Regions from separate parts of the Limnohabitans sp. TEGF004 genome, predicted to be linked through region 1. Evidence: predicted binding sites of a transcription regulator. Region 1 holds the regulator's gene; the other holds the start of a gene.
What was found. Region 1 encodes NrdR, which represses ribonucleotide reductase genes. Its sites were predicted from a motif close to CACNANATNTNGTG; they were not measured.

Region 1 (7,754 bases):
TCTTCGGTGCAGACGCTGCCAACGTGCAACCCCATTGCGGTGCATCGGCCAACGAAGCCGTGTTCCTCGCTTTCTTGAAGCCCGGCGACACCATCATGGGCATGAGCTTGGCCGAAGGCGGTCACTTGACCCACGGCATGGCCCTGAACATGTCTGGCAAATGGTTCAACGTTGTGTCTTACGGCTTGGACAGCAAGGAAGCCATCGACTACGAAGCGATGGAAGCCAAGGCCCGCGAACACAAGCCCAAGCTCATCGTGGCCGGCGCTTCTGCCTACAGCTTGCACATCGACTGGGAACGCTTTGCCAAGATCGCTAAGGAAGTTGGCGCGATCTTCATGGTCGACATGGCCCACTACGCTGGCTTGATCGCCGCAGGCCAATACCCCAACCCCGTGCCTCACGCCGACGTGGTGACATCGACCACACACAAGAGCTTGCGCGGCCCTCGCGGCGGCATCATCTTGATGAAGGCCGAGCACGAAAAAGCCATCAACAGCGCCATCTTCCCTGGCCTGCAAGGCGGCCCGCTGATGCATGTCATCGCCGCCAAGGCGGTGGCTTTCAAAGAAGCCATGCAGCCTGAGTTCAAAGAGTACCAAGCCCAGGTGGTGAAGAACGCCAAGATCGTGGCTGAAACGTTGACAGCGCGCGGTCTGCGCATCGTGAGCGGCGGCACTCAAAGCCATGTGATGTTGGTGGACTTGCGCTCCAAGAAGATCACCGGCAAAGAAGCCGAGGCTGCTTTAGGCGCTGCGCACATGACGATCAATAAGAACGCCATTCCGAACGATCCAGAGAAACCTTTCGTCACCAGCGGTGTGCGTATCGGTACACCTGCAATGACAACGCGTGGTTTCAAAGACGAGGAAGCTCGCATCACAGCCAACTTGATTGCTGACGTGCTGGACAACCCACACGACGAAGCCAACATTGCTGCGGTGCGTGCCAAGGTGCATGCGCTGACTTCTAAGTTTCCTGTTTACAAGTAACTTCTTCAAACCCCGTCCTGTGTGGCGGGGTTTTTGTTTGTCTTCGCTCTTTTCGTTTTTTCGTTCGTGAAGGGTTCTCGCCGGAGAGGGCACGGGTTGCAGGTGCGGCGGGCTCTTCATGCTGGGGTACCAGAAATCATCGCCCGCCGCACCTACAACCCGCGCTGTTTGAGGTCTGAAATGGTTCGCTCGTTGCTACGCAACTTTGCTGCCTAACCCTTGCGACTGAAACGTGCGAGCGAAGCAAAGCATGACGCAGACTGAGGGTGTTTGGTATTGGCCGCTGACGATTTCTGGTACTCCAGCATGAGGAAGCGGCCAATACCAAACACCGTCAGCGAGCCCAGCACAAAAGGAAGCACCTCAATGCACCGAAAGCACAAAAGCAAAAGAGAGAACAACATATGAAATGTCCCTTCTGCGGCCACCTAGAAACCCAAGTCGTCGAAACCCGCATGTCCGAAGACGGCGACTCCATTCGCCGCCGTCGCCAATGCGGCGCCTGTGAAAAGCGCTACACCACCTACGAGCGCCCCGACGTCAGCTTCCCCAATATCGTCAAAAAAGACGGTCGACGCATCGAATACAAACGCAACAAACTCCTCGAATCCATGGGCCTTGCACTGCGTAAACGCCCTGTCAGTACCGAGCAGGTGGACAACGCCATTGAGCGTATCGAAGAAAAGCTCATGTCATTGGGTCAACGCGAAGTGCCCTCCACACGGATTGGCGAGCTCGTCATGCGCGAACTCAAAAAACTCGACAAAGTCGCCTACATCCGCTTTGCCAGCGTGTACCGCAGCTTTGAAGACATCGACGACTTCAAGAGTTTGGTGGACGAAGTTCGTAAGTAGTTTTCGAGTCTCAGCCATGCGCTGATGCCCCGTCAAAACCTAGCATTTGCGCCATGCAAAGGCTAGGTTTTTTTACGCCTCATATCCGGCGCTTACGGGATTCAAACTCACAAGGCTTCACCCTGGTGGAGCTGTTGGTGTGTTTGGGCGTGCTCGCGGTCATGGCATCTTTTGCTATCCCTAGCTGGCAACGCTTGCAAGAACGCAGCCGCGTTGAAGCCGCCCGTGACCAACTGATGAACGATTTGCAAACTGCCCGCGTACGCGCATTGCAACGTGGCGAAACTTTGCAACTCGCCCGCTTGCGCGATTGCACATGGGGCACGTCTGCCAACAACGATTGGAGCTGCGGGTGGCAGCTGGTCGTCAAGGTCGACCAAACCGTGTTGCACACCTCGCAAGTGCAAACGCCTTTGCAAGTGACGTTTACCAAATCGGAGCCACTTGATATCAGCCAACGTGGCGACCTTGGCACCGTGGGCGACCGCTGGGTGATTAGGTCACGGCAAGCGACACTCAACATTGCCAACGTCTTGTGCCTCAGCAGCGCCAGCCGTTTGCGCTGGCAATCGGGTGAAGCATGCAGCAGCTGAATCAGCCAATTAAGCCGCAATTCATGCGGCATCCAAGGCAAGCCAGACAACAACTGCTTGGCATTGCTTTGCTAGAAGCGCTTGTGGCTTTGGTCATCTTGGCCTTTGGCGTCCTAGGTCTGTTGTGGATGCACCAGCAAGCCCTGACGCAACAGCGCCAACAACTCATGCGCTCGGTCGCCACAGGCATTGCAGACGACTTGGCTGAGCGCATGCGTCTCAACGCACCGCAACGTGCGATATACGCCAAGGCGTGGGGCAATGCCACCACCGCAGCACCCGACTGCACAGCCACCGCCTGTTCACGCCAAGACCTTGCCATGTGGGACATGCAACAGTTGCACCAAACCTTGCAAAGCCAACTACCAGAAGGCGACGCCGCTGTGTTTGCCTTGACAGATGCTGAGGGCTGGTGGGGCATAGTCATCGCTTGGCGTGATGCCAACGAAACCTACCGCACCGACACGGCCTCAGGCTCGCCGACCTGCCCAACGCAGATGAGTTGCTGGCGTTTGTTCCTTAGGCCAGACCGATGACCCAGTGCACACACAACACACCATCGCAACGCGGCTACACCTTGCCTGAGTTGCTCATTGGCATGGCACTCAGCCTGCTCGTGATCGCGGCAGCGACATCGGCCTACGGCACCAGCAAACAAACGTGGAGCGCCATGGCAGCCGCGGATGCGGTGCACGCCAACGCACGCGTGGCTTTGCACAATATCCACGAGCAAGTACACGTGGCAGGAGCCGCTTACCTCAAAGCGAATAACAGCAACGGCAACTTCACCGTGGAAATTTCACTCAATGAAGACGCGGGGCAAGCCGCTTTGGCGGGTGTGAATGGCAACAAATCTGTCGAGAGCCTCACCCTCGGCCATTGGCATGCACTCGACACCATGGACTGCCAAGGCAACACCGGCAGTACCCACGCCATAGTGCGCAGCGATTACAAACTCAACACCAACAAAGAGCTGAGCTGCAAAGACCTCAACCTCACCAACAGCACCTACCAAGCTTTGGCGGAAGGCGTGGAAGATTTTCAGTTGCGCTACGCCGAAGCCAACCCAAGCACCCAAACCCTTCAGTGGAAAACCGCCAACCAAGTGACGGACATGGGGCAGGTGTTGGCCATCGAGGTGTGTTTGCGCGTCGCCAGCATCAACACCGTGCACAACACCAAGTCCAACAGCCATCTCAAAGGTTGCCAAGATGAGGTTTTGCTGTCTGATGGCCGCGTACGCCGAACGTTCAAACGTGTGGTGGCTTTGCGCAATCGCGAAGGAGTCATGCCATGAGGTACTCAACACGCATCAACGGATTTGCACTTCCCACCTTGATGGTCATGCTTGCGCTGGCCAGCATCGCCACGCTATTGGCGATGCGCAACCTCTGGGTGAACGACCAACTGCTCAACGCAGAAGCAGACCAGTTACGCGCACAACACAAAGCTGAAGCGGTGTTGCCCTTGGCCTTGGCCGACATCCTGAGCAACGCCACCAACAACGACGGAACCACCAACTTGCGCCACACCGCCGGCAACGCCACGCAGACCCACGCGTTCTTTCCCAACACCCTGGCTGAGTACGACATGCTGCGCCAACGCTTAGGCACAAACATTTGCAACGCCGGCATTTGCGCGCCCCATGCACTCAATCCCTCTGCCACCAAAGCCAGCGACTGGAAATCGCAAACAGGCTCAGCCATGCAAGTCAGCGCCGCCCATACGCCCTATGGCGACAACACCGCTTGGTATTGGGTCGAGGTGTTTCCGAACAACGGCAACGGCAATGCCACTGCCAACGTCACCTCCACCCCACCATTCGTTTACCGCATCACAACCTTAGCCAAAGGCGTCACGCCCGGCAGCACCACCGTGCTGCAAGCCATTTGGACACGAACCAGTGACACATCCCACACAGGCCAGTGGCACAGCTGGCATGTGCTGCACGACTGAACCCACATGACACACGCCCATCGCCAACATGGCTTCACCCTCATCGAGCTGCTCATCGCCCTCGCCTGCGTGGCCCTACTTGCCAGCCTTGCTTGGCCCAGCTACCAAAGTTTGATTCTGCGAAGCCAACGCGCCCAAGCGCGTGCATCACTGTTGCAAGCCGCCCATTGGCTAGAACGTGCAGCCAGCGCCAACGGCAGCTATCCGTTGGCAAACGATGTACCCACGAGCGTGCTGCAAATTGACGGGCAGCGTTACAAGATGAGCGTCACCAGCACCGCACAAAGCTACACCCTCAGCGCCATGCCACTGGGCACACAAACGGCGGATGCCTGCGGCACCTTGACGGTCAACCACCTGGGCGTGCGCAGCGTGCAAGACGCCAGTCAAACGGCGGCGCAGTGCTGGAGTCGGTAGGAATGCACCATGGCCACGCGCAAAAGAAATACCCCCATGTGAACTGCAGGTCTCGCCATTCATAATTGCGCCATGACTTTTTCAGCGCACGACACCCCCCACATGACAAGCGCCTTGGCCTTAGCGCGCGAGGCTTTGTTTTTGACCTCGCCCAACCCCCGCGTGGGCTGCGTCATCGTGGGTGCTGATGGCGCAGTGCTGGGCAGCGGCCACACGCAACGCGCAGGCGAAGCCCACGCCGAAGTGATGGCCTTACGTGATGCGCAAGCTAAAAACATCGACGTCAAAGGCGCCACGGCCTATGTGACGCTGGAGCCCTGCAGCCACCAAGGCCGCACCGGCCCCTGTTGCGATGCACTCATCGATGCAGGCTTGGCTCGCGTGGTGGTGGCCGAAGGTGACCCCAACTCACACGTGGCAGGCCAAGGCATTGCACGCTTGCGTGCAGCAGGCGTGCAGGTGGACGTGGGCTTGCTTGGCGAAGAAGCGCACGAACTCAACATCGGTTTTTTCAAACGCATGACCCACGGCACCCCCTGGGTGCGCATGAAAGTGGCAGCATCGCTCGACGGGCAAACTGCGTTAGAGAACGGCGTGAGCCAGTGGATCACCTCGGCCCCCGCGCGTGACGATGGCCATGCATGGCGTGCCCGCGCATGCGCTGTGCTCACAGGCATCGGCACCGTTTTGGAAGACGACCCGCAACTCGATGTGCGCGCCGTGCCCACCCCACGCCAGCCCACGCTGGTGGTGATGGACAGCCAGCTCGAAACGCCCCTCACGGCCAAGCTCTTCAAACCGCAACGCCCTGTTTGGATTTACTGCGCCGTCGACAACGCCGAGCGTCGCCAAGCCCTTGAGACCAAAGGCGCAAAGGTCATTTGCCTACCCAACTCATCAGGCAAAGTCGACCTAGTTGCCATGCTCAAAGACCTCGGTCAAAAGCAAATCAACGAAGTGCATGTGGAAGCGGGCAACAAACTCAATGGCTCTTTGTTGCGTGAAGGCTTGGTGGATGAGCTGCTCACCTACCTCGCACCCAAGCTCATGGGTCAAGGTCGCGGCATGACAAATTTGGGGCCTTTCACGAGTTTGGACGATTCCAAAGCCCTCGCGTTTCAAGAAGTGACACAAATCGGTCCTGATTTAAGGATATTGGCCCGCCTCGGCCGGTAAGCGGCACTTAAACCTGCGAAAATATCGTCCATGTTCACCGGAATCATCACCGGCGTGGGGCGCATCACCGCTGTCCACGACCTGGGTAGCTCTTTAAGCCACGGCAAGCGTCTCACCATTGAGGCCCCTGCCGCGTATCTCGACGACGTCACTCTGGGGGACAGCATCGCGCTCAACGGCGCTTGCATGACAGTCACCAGCTTCGACCTCGACACACACACCTTCACCATCGACATCTCTGTGGAATCACTGGCTCGCACCAGTGGTCTAACTGAGCTCGGCCGCGTCAACCTTGAAAAAGCGTTGCGCGCCCACGACCGCTTAGGCGGCCACATCGTGTCGGGCCATGTGGACGGCATTGGTCACGTGAGCCACTTTGCGCAAATCGGCGAAAGCTGGGAACTGCGCATCATGGCCCCCACCGACCTTGCCAAATACTTGGCCTACAAAGGCTCCATCACCATCAACGGCGTGAGCCTGACGGTGAACAGCGTGCAAGACTTCTTCAACGCGGACGGCCCATTGGGCTTGCGCGGCTCTGAAGTCAGCATCAACCTCATTCCTCACACCGTGAACAACACCGCTTTGGGCTCGCTCAAAACGGGCAGCACGGTGAACCTCGAAATTGACACCGTTGCCCGCTACGTTGAACGCATGTTGCGTGTCGACGCCTCGCTGGGTGACGCTGCCGCATTGAAAGCCCAGCCATGAGCGTTACCCAAGGGCTAAAGCCCGTCGCTATTTCCCCTGTTGAAGACATCGTGGCCGACATGAAAGCCGGCCGCATCGTCATCCTGGTAGACGAAGAAGACCGCGAAAACGAAGGTGACTTGGTGCTGGCGTCTGACCACGTCACACCCGAAGCCATCAACTTCATGGCCCGCTTTGGCCGTGGCTTGATTTGCCTCACGCTCACCCGCGAGCGCTGCGAATATTTGAAGCTGCCTCCCATGGCCGCACGCAATGGCACGGTCTACAGCACCGCGTTCACCGTGTCCATCGAAGCCGCTGAGGGCGTGACCACCGGCATCTCTGCCGCCGACCGTTCGCGCACCATCGAAGTGGCCGTGGCCAAAGCGACCCAGCCCTCCGACTTGGTACAACCCGGTCATGTGTTCCCACTGCAAGCAGTAGATGGCGGCGTACTCATGCGTGCTGGCCACACCGAAGCAGGTTGCGACTTGGCCGCCATGGCTGGTTGTTCACCCTCTTCCGTGATTTGCGAAATCATGAAAGACGATGGCACGATGGCACGTTTGCCTGATTTGCAAATCTTCGCAGCCGAACACGGTTTGAAAATTGGCACCATCGCTGACCTCATTGCCTACCGCAGCCGCAACGAATCACTCGTGCACAAAGTCAGCTCGCGCACCATGCACACCGCGCACGGCGAGTTCACCGCCAACGCCTACAAAGACATGACCAGCGGCGCTGTGCACATGGCCCTCGTCAAAGGCACTTGGGGCGCTGACGCCGAAGTGTTGGCACGCGTACACGAGCCACTCTCGGTGCTCGATGCGCTGGAACCCAACCGTGTCATGCACTCATGGGGTTTGGATGCAGCTTTGGCACGCATCAGCCTTGAGGGCACAGGCGTAGTGGTCTTGCTCAACTGCGGCGAAAGCGGTGAGCAACTGCTGAACCAATTTGATGGCACTGCCCGCTCAGCTCACGGCCCAGAGCGCGGCCGCATGGACCTGCGCAGCTACGGCGTGGGTGCGCAAATTTTGCGCGACTGCGGCGTGCACAAGATGCGCCTCATGGGC
Region 2 (7,754 bases), 1.3 Mb from region 1:
TGACGATGGCCACCAAAGCTTGTCCGGGCTGCAAGGAGCCAATCACCTCTTGGCCGAGGGCTTTTTCTTTGACGCGGGCGATGAAATCGCGCACTACAGGCAAGGCCACGTCGGCTTCGAGCAAGGCCATGCGCACCTCGCGCAACATGTCGGCCACGTTGCTTTCGGTGATGCGCGCCTGTCCGCTGATGTGCTTGACGAGGCGCGAGAGTTTGTCGGTAAGGGCTGAGGCCATAGGTACCCCTTGATAGGGCTTGGTTTTTCGTGTGTAGCGAAACGCTAAACTGTTGTCATGATTTTAGCCAGCGACATCCCGCTCAACCTTTGGCTCGCACTGCCCACGGCGGCGGCCTATGCGTTGACCGCCCTGATCGGCCCCCGCGTCGCGCCCGACATGGGGCACCGCCTGTTGAGCGTGCCATGGGCGCTGCACGGTTTGGGCTTGGTGTTCGCTTTGTTTGCACCTCAAGACGGTGGCTTGCGCTTTGGTTTTGCACCTGCGCTGTCCGTCACGGCTTGGCTGATGCTCACGTTTTATGTGCTGGAGCAACACTGGTTTCCGCAACTGCGCACACGCTGGACGCTGTCTATCGTGGGCGCGGCTGTGGTGGTGTTGGCGGCTGCGTTTCCTGGCACATCGCTGCACACCCAAACCTCGCCCTTGCTGCCTTTGCACTTGGCTTTAGGCGTCGCTTCTTACGGTTTGTTTGCCGCTGCCGTGGTGCATGCATGGCTGATGACCCGCGCTGAAAAGAACATGCGTATGGGTGCTGATACCCATGTGGGCTTGCCCTTGCTCACGCTAGAGCGCTTGACTTTTCGCTTTGTCACCGCTGGTTTTGTGCTACTCACGGCCACCTTGGCGGCAGGTTGGTTGTTTGGTGACGCCTTGTATGGCGACCAAGCCGCTTGGCGCTGGGACCACAAAACCGTCTTCTCGCTGCTGTCATGGGTTACTTTTGCCGTGTTGTTGGTAGGTCGTAGCCGCTTTGGCTGGCGTGGCCGCAAAGCAGTGCGCGTGCTCTACATCGGCACTGGCTTGCTGCTGCTGGGCTATGCGGGTTCACGCTTTGTACTGGAAGTGGTGTTGGGACGCGTGGCATGAAGTACCTCGTTCTGCTACTCGCCGTCTTAGCCGGTATTTGGTGGATTCGCCAACAGCGAAAACCTGACCAAGCCCCCCGCAAACCATCAGGCCCACAAACCATGGTGCCTTGTGCCCACTGCGGCACCCATGTGCCGGAGGACGATGCGGTCCATGGCGCACGTGGCCTGTATTGCAGCGCTGCGCACCGCGACAGCCATGAAGGCTGATGCCATGACCACTTTGTGGTGCGATGGCTGGTATCGCTTTGCCAAGCACACGCCCTCGCCTAACTTTGGACCGCGCCCCGCCAACATCTCGATTGATTTGGTGGTGCTGCACTCCATCAGCCTGCCACCAGGGCAATACGGCGGGCCTGAAATTGAAGCCTTGTTCACCAACACGCTCGATTGGGATGCACACCCCTACTTCCAGCAAATTCGCGGCGCTGAGGTGTCGGCCCATTTTGTGATTCGTCGCGATGGCGCACTGATTCAATTCGTCAGCTGCGATGACCGCGCATGGCACGCGGGGCGCTCTAGCTACCAAGGGCGCGACAACTGCAACGACTTTTCGATTGGCATCGAACTCGAAGGCTTAGAAGGCCACACCTTTGAAGCACCTCAGTACGAAACCCTCAGCAGTTTGTGCGCAGCCATCGCACAACACTACAAATTGCATCACATGGCAGGCCACGAACATGTGGCGCCCGATCGCAAACAAGACCCAGGCACCGGGTTTGATTGGATACTTTTGCAGCAGTCTTTGGGCTGGTCTGAAAAAAGCTTTCCGCAGAAAAATTAATTTTTCGTCATTTCATAAAAAAAGTTGTGTTGCACGGTTTTTGTGCGCTCTCATTTCTCTCTTAGACGCCATGCGCATCAGCGCAGCAAATCACTCTAAACACCACGTCCACGCTTGATTTTGCAATTCAATCGCCCGCCACGACTGAGCTCACGCCAGTGCAATAAAACACGTCTGCAACACAGGTGATTGGGCGACATTTAAAATGTAAGCATTTCCTACCAAAACACTACCGGTAGCGTATTGGCACACCATCCAACACCAGATATAGTGTCGACTTGATTTTTAAGAAGTGGTCAAGACACCACTTTTTCTACGCACGATTGACCTGCTCACAAGGAAGAAAAAAGACATGCAAACCGCTGAGAACGCTGTGCACACAACATCTATGGGCCACACATCCGTCGCGCACGACCGTGCTGCCACAGACGCCCCCACCATGTTGAGCCATTACCAAATCATTCGCCGCAACGGCGCCGTGGTTCCTTTCGAACCCGCCAAGATTGCCGTCGCCATGATGAAAGCCTTTTTGGCCGTGCACGGCACACAAGGCGCCGCATCTGCCAGCGTGCGCGAGATGGTCGAAGCCCTCACCCAAGCCGTGGTGCGCGCCTTGATGCGCTCACGTCCAGGCGGCGGTACTTTCCATATTGAAGACGTGCAAGACCAAGTGGAATTGGGTTTGATGCGCGGTGGTCACCACGAAATCGCCCGTGCTTACGTGCTGTACCGCGAGAGCCGCAACCAAGAACGTGCCCACATCAAAGAAGAACAAGCACCTGCGGCTCCCACGTTGCACGTGATCGACAACGGCCAACGCGTGGCGTTGGATCTGAACAACCTCAAGCGTTTGATCAACGACTCGTGCGCGGGCTTGGGTGCAGACGTCAAACCAGACCCGATCTTGGCTGAAACCATGCGCAACCTGTACGACGGCGTGCCCATGGACGAGGTGTACAAAGCCGCTATCTTGGCCACACGTACGCTGATCGAAAAAGACCCAGACTACACCTACGCCACCGCACGTTTGTTGATGCACACCATCGCCAAAGAAGTGCTGGGCAAAGAAGTGCTGCACGCCGACATGGGCCAGCACTACGCTGAGTACTTCCCTCAATTCATCCAAAAAGGCGTCGACAACGACTTGCTCGACCCAGCCATGTTGCAGTTCGACCTGCCACGTTTGGGTGCAGCCCTCAAAGCCAGCCGTGATTTGCAATTTGATTACCTCGGCCTGCAAACCCTATATGACCGCTATTTCTTGCACGTGCGCAAGAACCGCATCGAATTGCCACAAGCCTTCTTTATGCGCGTGGCCATGGGCCTGTCGCTCAACGAAGTGGATCGCGAGGCACGCGCCATTGAGTTCTACGAAGTTCTGTCGTCGTTCGACTTCATGTCCAGCACACCTACGCTGTTCAACAGCGGTACTTTGCGTTCACAGCTCTCGAGCTGCTACTTGTCGACCGTGCCTGACCACTTGGACGGCATCTATGAGTTGATCAAAGAAAACGCTTTGCTGTCTAAATTTGCCGGCGGCTTGGGCAACGACTGGACACGCGTGCGCGCTCTGGGCAGCCACATCAAGGGCACCAATGGCGAATCACAAGGCGTGGTGCCATTCCTGAAAGTGGTCAACGACACCGCCGTGGCGGTGAACCAAGGCGGCAAGCGCAAGGGCGCTGTGTGTACCTACCTCGAAACATGGCACTTGGACATCGAAGAATTCCTCGAGTTGCGCAAGAACACCGGTGACGACCGCCGTCGCACGCACGATATGAACACGGCCAACTGGATTCCAGACTTGTTCATGCGTCGCGTGATGGAAAAAGGCGAGTGGACTTTGTTCTCTCCGTCTGATGTGCCTGACTTGCACGATTTGTTCGGCGCCGAATTCGAAAAAGCCTACGTGGCCTACGAAGCCAAAGCCAAGCGCGGCGAAATCAAGCCAAGCAAAACCATGCAAGCCAGCGACATGTGGCGCAAGATGCTGACCATGTTGTTTGAAACAGGCCACCCATGGATCACGTTCAAAGACCCATGCAACGTGCGCTCACCCCAACAACACGTGGGCGTGGTGCACTCGTCCAACCTGTGTACAGAGATCACACTCAACACCAGCGACACCGAAACTGCGGTGTGTAACTTGGGCTCCGTCAACCTGTCTCAACACTTGAAAGACGGTCCTAACGGCAAAGAACTCGACCATGACAAGCTCAAGCGCACCATCAAAGTGGCCATGCGCATGCTCGACAACGTGATCGACATCAACTACTACGCTGTCAAAAAGGCGCGTGACTCCAACCTGCGCCACCGTCCTGTGGGCATGGGCATCATGGCCTTCCAAGACAGCTTGTACGAAATGCGCGTACCTTATGCGTCACAAGCCGCGGTTGAATTTGCTGACCGCTCGATGGAAGCCGTTTGCTACTACGCTTACTGGGCATCGTCTGAGTTGGCCAAAGAACGCGGCCAATACGCCAGCTACAAAGGTTCGTTGTGGGACAAAGGCATCTTGCCAATTGACTCACTCGACATGCTCGCCCAAGCACGCGGGGGCTACCTCGAAGTCGACCGCAGCAAGACCATGGACTGGGACGCCTTGCGCGCCAAGATCGCCAAAGACGGCATGCGCAACTCCAACTGCGTGGCCATCGCACCAACCGCGACCATCTCCAACATCATTGGTGTGGACGCCTCGATCGAACCTTGCTTTGGCAACTTGTCCGTCAAGTCCAACTTGTCGGGCGAGTTCACCATCATCAACCACTACTTGGTGCACGACTTGAAGCGCCTTGGTTTGTGGGACGACGTGATGGTCATGGACCTGAAACACTTCGACGGCTCTCTGCGCCCCATCGACCGCGTGCCACAGGAAGTCAAAGCCTTGTACGCCACGGCGTTTGAAGTCGAACCCACTTGGTTGGTGGAAGCCGCATCACGTCGTCAAAAGTGGATTGACCAAGCGCAGTCTCTCAACATCTACATGGCTGGCGCGTCAGGCAAAAAGCTCGACGAGACCTACAAGCTCGCTTGGTTGCGCGGCTTGAAGACCACGTACTACCTCCGCACCTCCAGCGCACAACAAGTTGAGAAATCAACTGTGCAAGCTGGCTCACACAATGCTGTGTCTTCGGGTCCAGCAGCAGGTGGTATGAACGCACTCGAAGCAGCAGCCGCTGCGGCGCAAGCACAGATGAATGCCATCCCCGCCACTGACATTAAATTCTGCGGTGTGGATGATCCCACCTGCGAATCGTGTCAGTGATACAACAAAAACTTGCAACGAAGTTCACGAATGCTTTGCGTTTGTCTTCGTTGCATTCATAATTCATGCATTGGATAAATACATATGTTGACCTGGGACGAAGAAGTCAAGCCCTCATCGCCATCACCTCTTGCAAGCGGATTACCTCACCGCTCGATGGAACTCCCACCTGTTTCTGCGACACCTGCCATGCAGCCTGTTGCGGCTACACGCACTTTGAATGACGGCGCAACAGTGCCGTTGTCTGCGGCAGCACCTACACCAGCAGCAACCCCAACGCCTACATCTTCTGCAGCCAGTGCGCGCCGTGTGACAGCCGCTGACAAGCGCATCATCAATGGCCAAACCGACGTCAACCAGTTGGTGCCGTTCAAATACAAATGGGCATGGGAAAAATACCTCGCCACTTGCGCCAACCACTGGATGCCGCAAGAAGTGAACATGACACGCGACATCGCGTTGTGGAAAGACCCCAACGGTCTGACCGACGACGAGCGTCGTTTGATCATGCGTAACCTAGGCTTCTTTGTGACAGCCGACTCGCTTGCTGCCAACAACATCGTGTTGGGCACTTACCGCCACATCACCGCACCTGAATGCCGCCAGTTCTTGTTGCGTCAAGCGTTTGAAGAAGCGATTCACACACACGCTTACCAATACATCGTCGAATCTTTGGGCTTGGATGAAGGTGAGATCTTCAACGCGTACCACGAAGTCAAATCCATTCGCGACAAAGACGAGTTCCTGATCCCGTTCATCGACGCGATCATGGACCCCAACTTCCACACCGGCACACTGCAGACCGACCAAACACTTTTGAAGTCGTTGATCGTGTTCGCTTGCTTGATGGAAGGCCTGTTCTTCTACGTAGGCTTCACACAAATCTTGGCCTTGGGCCGTCAAAACAAAATGACGGGTGCTGCCGAGCAGTACCAATACATCTTGCGTGACGAGTCCATGCACTGCAACTTTGGCATTGATTTGATCAACCAAATCAAACTTGAAAATCCACAACTGTGGACAGCAGAGTTCAAGGAAGAAATCAAAGCCTTGTTCATGAAGGCCGTCGAGCTCGAATACCGCTATGCCGAAGACACCATGCCACGTGGCGTGTTGGGCTTGAATGCCTCGATGTTCAAAGGCTACTTGCGCTACATCGCCAACCGCCGCGCCACGCAAATCGGTTTGGAAGCCTTGTTCCCCAACGAAGAAAACCCGTTCCCTTGGATGAGCGAGATGATCGACCTCAAGAAAGAACGCAACTTCTTTGAAACCCGTGTGATCGAGTACCAATCTGGTGGTGCTCTGTCTTGGGACTGATGGCTTAAACACACACATGTCACCGAACTTGTTCACCACACTGACAAACACCCGATCACGAGGTGTGGTGGTGAACTTACCCCGTTCATGGCGTTGGACCCGGGTCCAGCGCCATGAATCGTTTTGCACACAAAAATCCGTGCAAAGTGTTTTTTCACCCAATGATCTAAATTCGATCTAGGAGAACAAAAATGGCAACTGCAAAAAAACCGGCCGCTAAAAAGGCCCCTGCAAAGAAAGCTGTCGCGGCCAAAAAGCCAGCAGCTAAGAAAGTCGCGGCTAAGAAGCCAGCAGCTAAAAAAGTAGCGGCCAAGAAGCCAGCAGCTAAAAAAGTTGCAGCTAAAAAGCCAGCAGCTAAAAAAGTAGCGGCTAAGAAGCCAGCTGCAAAGAAAGTTGCGGCTAAAAAGCCAGCAGCTAAAAAAGTAGCAGCTAAGAAGCCAGCCGTTAAAAAAGCTGCTGCTAAAAAGCCTGCTGCTAAGAAAACAGCGGCTAAAAAAGTAGCTAAGAAAACAGCGGCTAAAAAGCCTGCTGCCAAAAAACCAGCTGCTAAAAAAGCCGCTAAAAAGCCTGCTGCAAAGAAAGCTGCGAAAGCACCCGCTGCCCGCGCACAGACCACGTTGAACCCGCAAGCTGCTTGGCCTTTCCCAACAGCTAGCAAGCCTTAATCTTCACTGATCAAGGCAACGGTTTACCGTCAGCTCAAGCCCGACGCCGCAAGGCCTCGGGCTTTTTCTTGCCCCCCACATCATGACGCTCCCTCCAACCACTTACCTTCGCCCAGAGAAAACAGGCGCAGTGATCGTGGATATCCATGTCATCCCCAACGCCTCACGCACCCAAGCCGATGGCGAGCACGATGGCGCGCTGCGTGTGCGCTTACACGCACCGCCCGTCGATGGCAAAGCCAACCTGGCCCTGACAGCATGGCTAGCAGATACCTTAGGCATTGCCAAACGAGAGGTGGAATTGATACGCGGACAGACGTCCAAACGAAAACAGCTGCGGGTCAGCGCAGCTGCTTGTACCAAAGCCCAATGGCTCGCCTTGGCAAATTAAAGCGCTAGCAGCGCCTGTATCACTTCAAGAGAAGCGGTTCACTTTCAGGCGATCGCCCAGCCGTCAACGTTGTAATTTTGCGGACCACGTTGGGCAATTTTGAGTGCGCCCACTTGGTTACCCAAAGCAGCACACTTGGCCAACGACCAACCTTGCTCCAAACCGAACAACAGCGCACCACGCCATGCATCGCCACAACCTGTGGGGTCAACCACTGCTGCT

Region 2: LINBF2_RS02020 (ribonucleoside-diphosphate reductase subunit alpha) is a predicted target of NrdR. The motif match lies at 2,148-2,161, and genes of this name have one in related genera.

What each region holds. Positions count from the first base shown of each region.
Region 1 is NZ_AP027056.1:1,654,170-1,661,923, forward strand. It holds gene glyA (serine hydroxymethyltransferase) at 1-992, shown strand, start outside; gene nrdR (transcriptional regulator NrdR) at 1,397-1,846, shown strand; gene LINBF2_RS07845 (GspH/FimT family pseudopilin) at 1,900-2,439, shown strand; gene pilV (type IV pilus modification protein PilV) at 2,427-2,975, shown strand; gene LINBF2_RS07855 (PilW family protein) at 2,972-3,736, shown strand; gene LINBF2_RS07860 (hypothetical protein) at 3,733-4,395, shown strand; gene LINBF2_RS07865 (type IV pilin protein) at 4,402-4,812, shown strand; gene ribD (bifunctional diaminohydroxyphosphoribosylaminopyrimidine deaminase/5-amino-6-(5-phosphoribosylamino)uracil reductase RibD) at 4,885-5,988, shown strand; gene LINBF2_RS07875 (riboflavin synthase) at 6,019-6,699, shown strand; gene ribBA (bifunctional 3,4-dihydroxy-2-butanone-4-phosphate synthase/GTP cyclohydrolase II) at 6,696-7,754, shown strand, end outside.
Region 2 is NZ_AP027056.1:376,573-384,326, reverse strand. It holds gene ffh (signal recognition particle protein) at 1-235, opposite strand, end outside; gene ccsA (cytochrome c biogenesis protein CcsA) at 293-1,105, shown strand; gene LINBF2_RS02030 (PP0621 family protein) at 1,102-1,314, shown strand; gene ampD (1,6-anhydro-N-acetylmuramyl-L-alanine amidase AmpD) at 1,304-1,888, shown strand; gene LINBF2_RS02020 (ribonucleoside-diphosphate reductase subunit alpha) at 2,241-5,156, shown strand; gene LINBF2_RS02015 (ribonucleotide-diphosphate reductase subunit beta) at 5,241-6,476, shown strand; gene LINBF2_RS02010 (histone H1-like DNA-binding protein) at 6,668-7,141, shown strand; gene LINBF2_RS02005 (DUF167 domain-containing protein) at 7,224-7,532, shown strand; gene LINBF2_RS02000 (carbohydrate kinase family protein) at 7,577-7,754, opposite strand, start outside.